4 regions of the Serratia sp. K1WW1 genome follow, and region 3 is predicted to be linked to each of the others. Evidence: predicted binding sites of a transcription regulator. Region 3 holds the regulator's gene; each other region holds the start of a gene.
The links. Region 3 encodes CRP, which controls carbon source genes, mostly activating them, when cyclic AMP is high. Its sites were predicted from a motif close to ATGTGANNNNNNTCACAT; they were not measured.

Region 1 (3,138 bases), 2.2 Mb from region 3:
CGGGCTATCGTCAAAGGCGATACCGCCACGGAAGGTCCAGTTATCGTCGTAGAAGTAGGTAGTACCCAGCGCGATACGGTAAGCGTCACGGAAGCCTTCATGCTTCTGGAACAGGGTGTTGCCGTTGCTGTCGGTCGCTTTCAGCTCCTGGAACTGGCTCCAGCTGGTGTAGGCCATGCTGTAGTGGATCGCCCACTGCGGTGCCACTTTGTTATACCCGGAAACTTCCCACATTTCTGGCAGATTCAGGGTCAGAGAACCTGGGACGTTGTTGCCGTCGGTTCCCGTTGGCAGGCCGAGTTTCCCGAGCAGAGGATTAAAGGCAGAAGGCAGGCTGCTTCTGTAATCACCGTCAAAGTCGATTTTCACTTCAGAACGGTAGGTAAAGCCGTAGCGGTTGTTTTCATCCACTTCATACAGCACGCCCGCGTTCCAGCCATAGCCCCATTTATTACCTTCCAGATGAGAAATCTGGGTATCAGCAGGGATTTGAGCTACCTGGCCAGCCAGCGCCGGAGGCAGTTGTCCTGAACCGGCGATCAGCAGCGGTAAATCACCGGCGTAGCGATCGATTTTGGCTTTGGCATACACCGCATCAAAGCCCAGACCGAAGCTGAAGTGTTGGTTCAGACGGTAAGCGGCACTCAGGTTGATATTGGCGGTAGTCAGGTCTGTAGTCCCGCCGACGGAGCCAGCGGTGTAGCCTTCATTGTATTCGGTGGCCAGGCCATAGTTGCTGGTCACGGAAGCGCCGACGGCCCATTGGTCATTCAGCGGTTGAATGTAGTGCAGGTTGGGTACCCAGGCGGTCGGGGCAATGTTCTTCGCATCCAGGCTGCGGCCTGAAGGTGAGGTGCCGGTAATGTTAACGTCTGGGTCAATAAAAACGGCGCCCGCAGTAAGAGAAGGGCGGTCAAACATCATCATGGTTGCCGGGTTACGGCTTGCTGAGGCAGCGGTATCCGCCATTGCGCCTTCGCCAGAATAGGCTCGCCCTAAACCAGCCGCCGAAAACTCGTTCAGCTGGAATCCTGCGGCATACACGTTCGAAGAAATAATTGCCACTGCAGCTGCGAGAGCTGATTTAGTGAATAGGTTTTTCTGGCTCATGACCAAAACCTCATTTTATGTGTTTATTATTTAAACAATGTTACACAAGGTAACATGGAGCGCGCGATTGTAGGGTCCGTTATCAATCTGACAAATCAGACCAGTGGCTGAATTATAGGTCCGACCTGTTAAGATGTTGCAAGTTTGTTTTTGAAATATTTCCAAATTGATATCAGAAAAGAGATCCACATAACAAAAAATGACCTGCATATAACAAAACTCTTATGTTTTTTTACCGCAGGGCGATTTAGTTATGTGATTTCCGTCACTTAAAATGCTTACAAAAAGTAAGGCTAGTGATTGGCAAGCCCGAGGAGTAAAATAAACACAGAATTTTGTTTATTTGCGCCAGATCATAAATGGCTATTTGGGCGAGCTTAACCGCGGCCCGTGAGGAGATTTCAACTATGTCAGATGCAATCAATAAATGTAACGCTCAGGAAACTGCGGCCTGCTGCTGTGTCGATGTCGGAACCGTGATGGATAACACCGATTGCACCGCTTCCTACAGCCGAGTGTTTGCCAATCAGCAAGATGCAGAGCAAACCCTGGCAGCACTGACTGAAAAGGCGCGCGGCGTGGAGTCCGATCCTTGTGACATCAGCAGTAGCATTAAACCGGTTGACGGCGGCGTGCAACTGGATGTGGATTTCACCTTCTCTTGCCAGGCAGAAACCATGATCTTCCAGCTCGGCCTGCGTTAATCCTGACCCGATCCCGTAGGGGCGTAATATGCGCCCCTGCTGGTATCCGCACCGCTTTACCCCCTACCAGAAAGTTGCTCCCGCTCTCAGTTTTCACTTCTGCCGGTTTGCCAAATGTAAACATTTGGTTAACAATGACCTCATCAGGTCAGACCTCTTTTTGTCCGTTGTGTTGACGGCCTCTCTTCAGGAGCGTTTATGAGTAAGGCATTGCCGCTGGTTACCCGTCTCGGCGACCGTATCGCCATCGTTCAAGGGCTGCGCACCCCTTTCGCCAAGCAGGCTACCGCTTATCACGGTATACCTGCGGTCGATCTTGGCAAGACTGCGGTGAGCGAGCTGCTGGCGCGTAGCGGCATCGATCCCGCCCTGATCGAACAACTGGTATTTGGCCAGGTGGTGCAAATGCCTGAAGCGCCGAACATTGCGCGGGAAATTGTGCTTGGCACCGGCATGAGCGTGCACACCGATGCCTATAGCGTTTCACGTGCCTGTGCTACCAGCTTCCAGGCGATTGCCAACGTGGCGGAAAGTATCATGGCTGGCAGCATCAGTGTTGGCATTGCCGGTGGGGCGGATTCTTCTTCCGTGCTGCCGATTGGCGTTAGCAAAGCGCTGGCTCGCACGTTGGTGGACGTTAACAAGGCCCGCACGCTGTCGCAGCGCCTGAAGCTGTTCAGCAAGCTTAAGTTCCGCGATCTGATGCCGGTGCCGCCCGCCGTTGCAGAATACTCTACCGGTCTGCGCATGGGGGATACCGCCGAACAAATGGCGAAAACCCACGGCATTACTCGCGAGCAGCAGGATGCTTTGGCACACCGCTCGCATCAACTGGCTGCCAAAGCCTGGGAGCAGGGGCTGTTGCGCGATGAAGTAATGACCGCCTATGTGCCACCGTATAAAACCCCGCTGGCCGAAGATAACAACGTCCGCAAAGATTCCAGCCTGGAGTCATATGCCCGTTTGAAACCGGCATTCGATCGCCGCCACGGTACCGTCACGGCCGCCAACAGTACGCCGCTGACCGATGGTGCGGCGGCGGTGCTGATGATGAGCGAGTCCCGTGCGAAAGAACTCGGCCTGGAGCCTCTGGGCTACCTGCGCAGCTTCGCCTTTGCCGCCATTGATGTGTGGGAAGATATGCTGCTCGGCCCTTCCTATGCCACCCCCTTGGCGCTGGATCGTGCCGGTATTACCCTGGCCGACCTGACCCTGATCGATATGCACGAAGCCTTTGCGGCACAAACGCTGGCCAACCTGAAAATGTTCGCCAGCACCGAGTTTGCCCAGCAGAAGCTGGGGCGTGAGCAGGCGATCGGCGAAG
Region 2 (3,138 bases), 1.6 Mb from region 3:
GCCGGTAAAGTCGATCACCTTGCTCGGCGTCATTTCCAGAACGCGTGTAGCCAGCGAGCTAACAAACTCACGGTCGTGGGAAACGAAGATCAGGGTACCTTCATACATTTCCAACGCCATGTTCAGTGACTCGATGGATTCCATATCCATGTGGTTGGTTGGTTCATCCATGATCAGGATGTTCGGGCGCTGCATCATGATCTTGCCGAACAGCATACGGCCCTTCTCACCACCGGACAGCACTTTTACGCGCTTCTTGATATCGTCCTGGCTGAACAACAGGCGGCCAAGAATGCTGCGTACCGCCTGCTCATCGTCCTTTTCCTGCTTCCACTGGCTCATCCAGTCGAACACGCTCAGGGTTTCATCGAACTCGTATTCGTGATCCTGTGCGTAGTAACCGATCTTGGCGTTTTCAGACCATTTCACCGTGCCGTTATCCGGCTGCAGGTCACCCACCAGCGTTTTCAGCAGGGTAGATTTACCGATACCGTTGGCACCCAGGATCGCCACCTTCTCGCCCACTTCAACCATCAGGTTGAGTTTGCTGAACAGCGGGCCGTTGTCGAAACCTTTGGCCAGCGCTTCCACTTCCAGCGCGTTACGGAACAGCTTCTTGTCCTGTTCAAAACGGATGAACGGGTTCTGACGGCTGGAGGCTTTCACCTCTTCCAGCTGGATCTTGTCGATCTGGCGGGCACGAGAGGTAGCCTGCTTGGATTTTGAGGCGTTGGCGCTGAAGCGGCTAACGAAGGACTGCAATTCGTTAATCTGCGCCTTCTTCTTGGCGTTATCAGACATCAGGCGCTCACGAGCCTGGGTAGCCGCCGTCATGTATTCGTCGTAGTTGCCTGGGTAGACACGTAGTTCGCCGTAGTCCAGATCCGCCATGTGAGTACAAACCATGTTCAGGAAGTGACGGTCGTGCGAAATGATGATCATGGTGCTGTTACGTTCGTTCAGCACCTGCTCCAGCCAACGAATGGTATCGATGTCCAGGTTGTTCGTTGGTTCGTCGAGCAGCAGGATTTCCGGATCGGAGAACAGCGCCTGAGCCAACAGGACACGCAGTTTGAAGCCGGGAGCGATCTCGCTCATCGGGCCATAATGCTGTTCTACCGGAATACCTACGCCGAGCAGCAACTCACCGGCACGTGCTTCTGCGGTGTAGCCGTCCATCTCGCCATAGGCTACTTCCAGATCGGCCACTTTATAACCGTCTTCTTCGCTCATCTCCGCCATGGCGTAGATGCGGTCACGCTCTTCCTTCACCGCCCACAGTTCGGTGTGGCCCATGATCACGGTGTCCAGCACGCTGAACTGTTCAAAAGCGAACTGATCCTGGCGCAGTTTACCCAGGCGCTCATTCGGATCCAGGAACACGTTACCGCCGCTCGGTGCCAGATCGCCACCGAGGATTTTCATGAACGTCGATTTACCGCAGCCGTTGGCTCCGATCAGACCATAGCGGTTACCGCCGCCAAATTTGACAGAGATGTTTTCAAACAACGGCTTACTGCCGAACTGCATAGTGATGTTGTTAGTGCTTAACACAGCGCTCGCTCTTAATTTGATAGGGAATGTGATTTGGCGCGCATTATGCCATAACGGCGGTCAGATATCGCGAGGATTTTTGGTTGATATTTGAGCGCAGGTAAACGTTAACCGACATGCGTACAATAACCACACAAATTACAATGTCATTGCGGCGCTTATCTTTGATTATTAGTCTGTCCCTAGCAGAGCAGACTAATCGGGCGCAGCATGCAGCGCCCCTACAAGGTGTAGCTGGTTAAAGAATGTTGCAGGTAAGCTTATATTTATAATTTATCTACTCGAATAATAACTCCGCATCTGCAAAACCATAAAAATAATGATCCAAGGTATTTGAGGTTCCACTGCTGGTAAATTCATTAGCGATACTTTTAATCGCTCCCATGCAGGCAAGCATTGGGCATACGCCCAGACTCACTCTGGATGCTCCCGCATTAAAAAGTTTATTAATATCAGGGCTTCGTGGCATCGTCATGATATTAATGGGGCCTTGAATTTCCTGCTTCAACCGGTTCAATAACAGCAGATCATCAACACCAGGAATGAAAACCATATCAGCACCGGAACCAAGGTAATGATTAGCTCTTTCAACAGTCACCTCGAAGGTGGTTTTATTATTGGCCTCATTCACTAAATAAGTATCGATACGAGCATTAATCCATATTGGGATGTTTGAGTCCGTAGCTGCCTTTCTCGCGGCCACCAGCCGCGCACATTGCTCATCAACGCTGAACAGTCTTGTCGGTCTGATTCCATGGCTGTTATCTTCTATGTTAATGCCGACCACGCCAGCACAGATGACTCTTTGCACGTAAGCATAAACCTCAGCATCATTGATGCCATAGCCAGATTCAATATCCGCTGTAACAGGAATAGATACGGCATCCACTATCGATGATATTTGCTGCAACACCAGATCTGGGCTTATTTTCTGCGCATCTTTAAAACCATGACTGTATGCAATCCCCCCGCTTGTCGTTCCTAAAGCTAAAAATCCCTCTTTGGCGAAAATCTTGGCACTGGCAATATCCCAGGCATTGGCTAACAGAAAGTGACCTTTCTCGTTTAGCATTCTAAAATCTGAGGTTAACCTTAATTGTCTATTCATAGTAATTTTCTCGTTTGGTTAGATAAAATGAATATACAGCGGCCAAACGAGGATCTCTGGCGAAATACGGACATGTATTCTCTGCTAGAACTGGAAAGCGCGACAACATGCTTGAAGTTCTCCTCTCAGATCCGTATTTCACACCTTAAATTTTCAGCGCTTGCTCATGCAACATCGCAATAAATGCCCGTGAAGCGGCGCTGCGGTAGCCCTCTTTGCGTTGCAACACCACGGCATGGCGTTCGGGCATGGGAACCGACAGCTTGATAGGCAGCAGCAGCGGATTACTCCGCGCTATGGCCTGCGGCAGAATGGTCGCGAGCTGGCCGTGGCGCACAATCTCGACGATGGCGCTAATCGCATTCGCCTCCATGGCAACCTGAGGATGGATCGCGTGCTGCTGGCAATATTCGTCCACGTAATGACGCGTGGCGAAGTCACCGTTGAGTAGCACCAACGGCACCTGCTGCACCTCC
Region 3 (3,138 bases):
GTAGCAGGCGCGCGATGCGGCTGAAGTGGTAATAGCAGAACTGCCCAACCGGGTTATCGGCATGCTGTGAGGCCACTTTTTCCAGCGCCGCCAGCTCATTCTTCATGCTGAAACGCGCAGAGTGCCGATGATAGAGAATATCGTCGGCCACAACGCGCAGGCGCGTGGCGATCACCTGGGCGTTGCGGCGGATAATCGCTTCGGCCTGGCTTTGCTCCACCAGCTTTTGCACTTCTTCCGGCAGATGCAGGCTGACGGTGATGTGCTCTTGCAAATCGAGCGCCACCTGAAACGTACGTCGCAGGCGCTTTTGCTCCAGGTTATTGGCATGGGGCAGGAAATTAAGCTGTTGGTATAGCAGACTGATCAGGTCCATCACTTTCTGCTGGCGTTGCAACAGCGGCGGCAGGGCAGTTTCAGGATCGGTGTGCTGCGTCAGTAATGAGTATTTGGCTTCAAAATAGTCGGCCAGCTGCATATACAGCTGGCTTAGAGATTCGCGCATCGGCTGCTCTTTCCACAGCTTGAACCAGGCCCAGGTAAACAGCCCGTACCAGGCGGTGCCGACGATATACAGCAAAGGGGCATGCCAGATTGGCACGGTGCCTACCATGCTGAGGGAAAAGATGGCGGCGACCAATGCGGCTGGTAGCAGGCGTGCGTGCAGCGGGCTGATCTCACCGCTTACGCCGAGCAACAGCGCCATTGCCAGCATCAGCAAGGGTAACGGCAGATCCCACAGCAAGGCTTGTTGCAGCAGAAGGCTACTGAGTGCGAACAGGGAGCCGCCCACGACCAGGCGTTTGAAAAAGCGTTTGTGTGGCGTATCCAGCCCGGCAATGTTGCAGCAGGCGGGCACCAACGAGAACAGCATGCCGAGTTGCAGGTTGCCAATCAGCAAACCAAACGCCACCGGCAGGCACAACACCAGCGTTTGCCGCAGTGCGTAGTTGACTTCCGGGTGGTAGATCAGGCGGCGCCACATGGTTGGCTATTCAGCAGGTAAAGAAACGGCGCATTGCTGCACCGTTTCTCTGGGGATTAACGCGTACCGTACACGACAATGGTTTTGCCGTGCGCGGAGATCAGGTTTTGATCTTCGAGCATTTTCAAAATACGACCGACGGTTTCACGTGAGCAACCGACGATTTGGCCAATTTCCTGGCGGGTGATTTTGATCTGCATGCCGTCTGGGTGAGTCATGGCATCAGGCTGTTTTGCCAGGTTCAGCAAGGTCTGTGCAATGCGGCCGGTAACGTCAAGGAAGGCGAGGTTACCCACTTTCTCTGAGGTGACTTGCAGGCGGTTAGCCATCTGTGCGGACAGGCGCATCAGGATATCCGGGTTAACCTGGATCAACTGGCGGAATTTCTTGTAGGAAATTTCAGCCACTTCACAGGCGGTTTTGGCCCGTACCCAGGCGCTACGCTCCTGGCCTTCTTCAAATAATCCTAGCTCGCCGATGAAATCCCCCTGGTTAAGGTAGGACAGGATCATCTCTTTGCCTTCTTCATCTTTAATCAGCACCGCGACGGAGCCTTTGACGATGTAGTAAAGCGTTTCGGCCTTTTCACCTTGGTGAATAAGCGTACTCTTCGATGGATATTTGTGGATATGGCAATGAGACAGGAACCATTCGAGAGTCGGGTCTGTTTGCGGTTTGCCGAGAACCATTCGCTGTTATCCTCTGTTGTTATCGCTGCCTTGTATCACAGGGGTCAGAGTTCCCTGTAAAACGTGCTTATAGCCCGGTGTTTTAATTGTGGCTATCAACAGGTTTTGAGGCGTGTTATAGAAATACGCTTGTGCTCTAGCATATTAACTTGCAGGGAGAGCTGCAAGCTACATTCTGTTAACAAACCAATATAGGGGCCTTTCCTTGGACATATCCCTGAAATCGGTGACCTGGAAAGAGTTATTGCGGCTCTGTTTGTAGCACAGAGTGAGGCGGGTGTCTTGTGTTGTCTCGCTTCAGCATGATTAGCGTCAGGTTACGTTGCCAGAATGTATGCGAAAGCGTACCCTGTTTTTAAGAAATTAACCGGAGTGTGTAACATGCAGGCAAGAGTTAAGTGGGTAGAAGGGCTGACATTCCTGGGTGAGTCTGCGTCTGGTCACCAGGTTCTGATGGATGGCAACGCAGGCGATAAAGCGCCAAGCCCGATGGAAATGGTGTTGATGTCCGTCGGCGGCTGTAGCGCCATCGATGTGGTGTCGATCCTGCAAAAAGGGCGTAACGATGTGCGTGACTGTGAGGTAAAACTGACCTCCGAGCGTCGTGAAGAAGCACCGCGTCTGTTTACCCATATCAATCTGCATTTTATCGTCACCGGCAAAGGGCTGACCGATAAGATTGTCGAGCGTGCGGTGGATCTTTCTGCCGAGAAATACTGCTCCGTCTCCTTGATGCTGGGTAAAGCCGCCAGCATTACCCACAGCTTCGAAATCCGCGAAGTGGCCTGATCCTACCAAGGGTAGCGCAGGCAGTGTGCACGCAATAAATCAAGAAATCGCCGTGCCGTCACGGTTAGCGGCGATTTCTGTGAATACAGCACGCAATATTGCGCTTGTGGCAAGGTGTCGATAGGCAATGCCACCAGCCGATGCTGCAAATGGAACGGTGCACTCATCGCCCGCGCCACGATAGTCAGATAATCCGCCTCCAGCACCATATTCAAGCCACAGGTCACCGAGTCCGAGCGAATGGGCGAACGGCTCAATTGCTGATAGAAGGTGCCTAATACCGCACGCAACTGCTGGTAATAACCCATATCGGTTTCCGGTAATAACCACTTGGCCTCACGCAGTTCGTCCAGCGAGGTGGCCTGCGCCAGTGGGTGCCCCTGGCGTGCGATAATGCAAAAAGAGGCGTTGAACAGCGGTTCACGCACCAGATCCTCCAGAGGAAGTTCCGGGCTGACGGTACCCACGGCAAAATCCAGGCGGCCTTCGCGCAATGCTGGCAGTAGCGTAGAAAGCTGCGCTTCACGGATTAGGAGATTGGCCTGCGGAAACGGCTGTTTAAAGGCTTCGACCAGTTCCGGTAATACCGTCAGGGCGAGTAGCGAAGAGCAGCCAATGGCGACGTTACCTTGCGAATGCTGATTCAACTGCTGGATCTCGTCGGCGGCGCGCTGC
Region 4 (3,138 bases), 2.3 Mb from region 3:
TCGGATTGATTTCGTCATACGACAGCGGCAGTGAGGAAGAGGCCTGTAAAACTAAAGCGTCTCTATTGCGGATGCCTTCACCGGTTTCCTGGCAGCGTGCCGCAATGGGCTTATAACCCGCCACTGAGCGACCTTGCGCGGCGAAAGCCTGCAATAAACCGCGGGAAACCACAGTCTTACCTACGTCGGTATCCGTGCCTGTAACAAATAAACGCTTTAACATGAATAGATTGCCTTGAAGTGCCTCGTTAACCTAAAAAATCGCCGTAAATCACGACGAGAGTCGTCCTACGGGAAAAGTCTAGGGGATGCAACTCAACGGGGGCTTGAGGTAGCTCAATCTTTTGGCGGTAAATAATAAGAAATTCTGATAAGAATAACTTATGTCAACCTTGGAGCAACTTCACCAACAACGAACCGTTATACATGGCTTCTTTCACCAGTGCGGCTCCCGGCATGGTGCCTTGGTTGAAGAACTGGGTGGATCCAACTTGAACATGCTCGCTGTACGCAGGCAAGGATTGCTGACGGATGCAGGAAGCAATCGCCGGATGCAGGATTTCTGCGGCACGGTTCAACGGTGAACCTACCAGGATTTTTTCCGGGTTGAACAGGTTGACCATGATCGCCACGATGCGCCCGACGCTGTGCCCGACGCCAAGAATAATATCTTTGGCTAACTGATCGCCAGCCAAAGCCGCATCGCACAGCGATTCCACGGTCAATGGCGCGCCGTGCAGCATGGAAGACATCGAGCCACCCAAACGTTGCTGGGCAATTTCTAGCATGTTTTCAATACTGGCGACCGTTTCCAGGCAACCATGGTTGCCGCAATAGCAGCGTTTACCGTACGGATCGACCTGTGTGTGACCTATCTCCACCACGCTGCTGCTGCCCGCGTGCAGTACGCGTCCGTTAGTGATCACCCCTGCGCCGACGTTATGATCGATGACGACCTGAATGACGTTATGGCTGCCACGGGATGCGCCATACAGCGCCTCTGCCATCGTCCAGGCGCAGATATCATGCTGAACATAAACCGGCAGGCCCGTCAGTGCCTCTAGCGCTGGTCCCAACGCCATTTCGTTGACGTCATAAAACGGCATGCGGTGAACAATACCCGCGGCGGTATCAATCATGCCGGGCAGCGTAATGGCGATGGCGGTTAAACGTTCCAGTTTGCTTTGGTGGCGGATAAAGAACTGCTCTACTTCACTAACGATGCGCTGTAATAAATACTCGGGATGTTCGGCTTTTAACGGCAGCAGTTCTTCAACCACCATCTTGCTACTGAGATCGCGCAGCGCCAAGGTAATGGTGCCACGGCTGATACGTGCAGAGAGGTAATGCCAGGCTTCGGTGTCCAGCACCAAGCCAACGGCCGGTCGGCCACGGCTTCCCACTTCCTGATATTCGGTTTCTTTAACCAGATGCGCTTCGAGCAGCTCACGCACTATCTTGGTGATACTGGCAGGCGCCAGCTGTGCCCGCTTGGATAATTCGATGCGCGAAATCGGCCCCAGCCGATCTATCAGCCGGTAAACTGCCCCTGCATTGGTTTGCTTGATCTGATCAATATGCCCAGGCTGCCCATCCGCAATCACACACCCGCTCCTGCTATTTTTCGCGCTTCTAAATAAAGATTAGGGGCTATGGTGGGGCTTTTGGAATACAGCGTCAACTATTTGATTCGTTATGTGATTAACAGCACAAATTCACCGAGCTTTCCGGCAAAAACGCCTCTTATTTACCCAGCTTTGGGCTCGAGCATCAGCACCATTAACGCCTTGGCCGCTGCCGTTAACGGCCTGCTGCGATGATGCACCAACCAGACCTCTGTCATCGCCTCCGGCTCGGCTAAGGGGAGATAGGTCACCCCATCGATCTTCACTCTGCCAAATGACATCGGCAAAATGGAAATCCCCAACCCTGCCGCGACCAGACCGATAATAGTCATCGCCTCCCCCACTTCTTGCGTGATGTAAGGGGCGATCCCGGCATTCGCCAGTAAAGCCAGAATTTCGTCGTACAACGCGGTGCCCACTTCGCGGGAAAAGAACACGAAGGGTTCCTGGGCCAAATCGCTGAAACGCAGCGTGCCTGGTGCCTTTAGGGTTAACGGGTGGCCATTCGGCACCACGGCAAGCAAGGGCTCGCGTAATAACAACTGATGCTGCAGCGCATCCGGCAGGCGGGTATTGCGCATCACGCCCAGATCAAGGTCACCGTTGAGCAGCGGCTCAAGCTGTTGCTTGGTGTTCACCTCGCGCATTTTGATATGCACATCCGGTGATAACTGGCGAAAGGCTCGCAAGCTACGGGAAACCACGCTGATAAACGGAGCCGAAGAGGTAAAACCAATCGTCAGTTCACCCAGTTCGCCACGCTCCAGGCGCGCCGCCTTCTCTGCTGCCCGATTGACCTGGGCAAGCACCTGATAGGCTTCTTTCAAGAACATCTCACCCGCCTGGGTCAGGCTGACGTTACGGTTATTGCGCGCCAGCAAACGCGCACCCACCATATCCTCGAGTGCCTGGATCTGTTGGCTAAGGGGGGGTTGGGAAATCCGTAGCCGCTCCGCCGCCCGGCCAAAATGCAGTTCTTCAGCGACGGCCACAAAGTAACGCAAATGTCTGAGCTCGATATTCATACTTTAAACGTCTTAATTAGGATGATTAATATATTAGACAAAAAACTGGCCGCTCCCTATGATTTTGTGACTCAAGACGTATTTTTTATCTCCCGAACCCGGTAAGGAACAGCTGTGACAACCGCTTCGCGTTCTGCGGCCAGTACGCCAAAAACGCTGCCTGCCCCTGACAGTGCCCCAACAACCAAACGCACCACACTGAATAAACTCCCCTACATCGAACGCGGTACACCGCAGTTTATGCGCGTGACCTTGGCGCTGTTCTCTGCCGGGCTGGCTACCTTTGCGTTGCTGTACTGTGTGCAACCGATCTTGCCGGTGCTTTCGCAAGATTTTGGCATCTCCCCAGCGGAGAGCAGCCTTTCCCTCTCCTTCTCCACTGGGATGTTGGCCATCGGCTTGATGTTTACCGGCCCGCTGTCAGATGCTATTGGCCGCAAGTCGGTGATGGTGGTAGCCCTACTGTTGGCGGCGATTTGTACGCTGAT

Region 1: ACX9GU_RS08175 (YfcZ/YiiS family protein) is a predicted target of CRP. The motif match lies at 1,364-1,381, and genes of this name have one in related genera.
Region 2: ACX9GU_RS18025 (ABC-F family ATPase) is a predicted target of CRP. The motif match lies at 1,581-1,598, and genes of this name have one in related genera.
Region 4: mlc (sugar metabolism global transcriptional regulator Mlc) is a predicted target of CRP. The motif match lies at 1,696-1,713, and genes of this name have one in related genera.

The regions. Positions count from the first base shown of each region.
Region 1 is NZ_CM147697.1:1,783,261-1,786,398, forward strand. Features, by position in the region: gene fadL (long-chain fatty acid transporter FadL) at 1-1,110, opposite strand, end outside; gene ACX9GU_RS08175 (YfcZ/YiiS family protein) at 1,518-1,814, shown strand; gene fadI (acetyl-CoA C-acyltransferase FadI) at 2,013-3,138, shown strand, end outside.
Region 2 is NZ_CM147697.1:3,996,763-3,999,900, forward strand. Features, by position in the region: gene ACX9GU_RS18025 (ABC-F family ATPase) at 1-1,554, opposite strand, end outside; gene ACX9GU_RS18030 (isocitrate lyase/PEP mutase family protein) at 1,832-2,662, opposite strand; gene cynR (transcriptional regulator CynR) at 2,808-3,138, opposite strand, start outside.
Region 3 is NZ_CM147697.1:5,557,778-5,560,915, reverse strand. Features, by position in the region: gene ACX9GU_RS25330 (YccS/YhfK family putative transporter) at 1-985, opposite strand, end outside; gene crp (cAMP-activated global transcriptional regulator CRP) at 1,042-1,674, opposite strand; gene ACX9GU_RS25320 (OsmC family protein) at 2,056-2,463, shown strand; gene ACX9GU_RS25315 (LysR substrate-binding domain-containing protein) at 2,466-3,138, opposite strand, start outside.
Region 4 is NZ_CM147697.1:3,231,486-3,234,623, forward strand. Features, by position in the region: gene bioD (dethiobiotin synthase) at 1-223, opposite strand, end outside; gene mlc (sugar metabolism global transcriptional regulator Mlc) at 387-1,604, opposite strand; gene ACX9GU_RS14580 (LysR family transcriptional regulator) at 1,748-2,650, opposite strand; gene ACX9GU_RS14585 (MFS transporter) at 2,765-3,138, shown strand, end outside.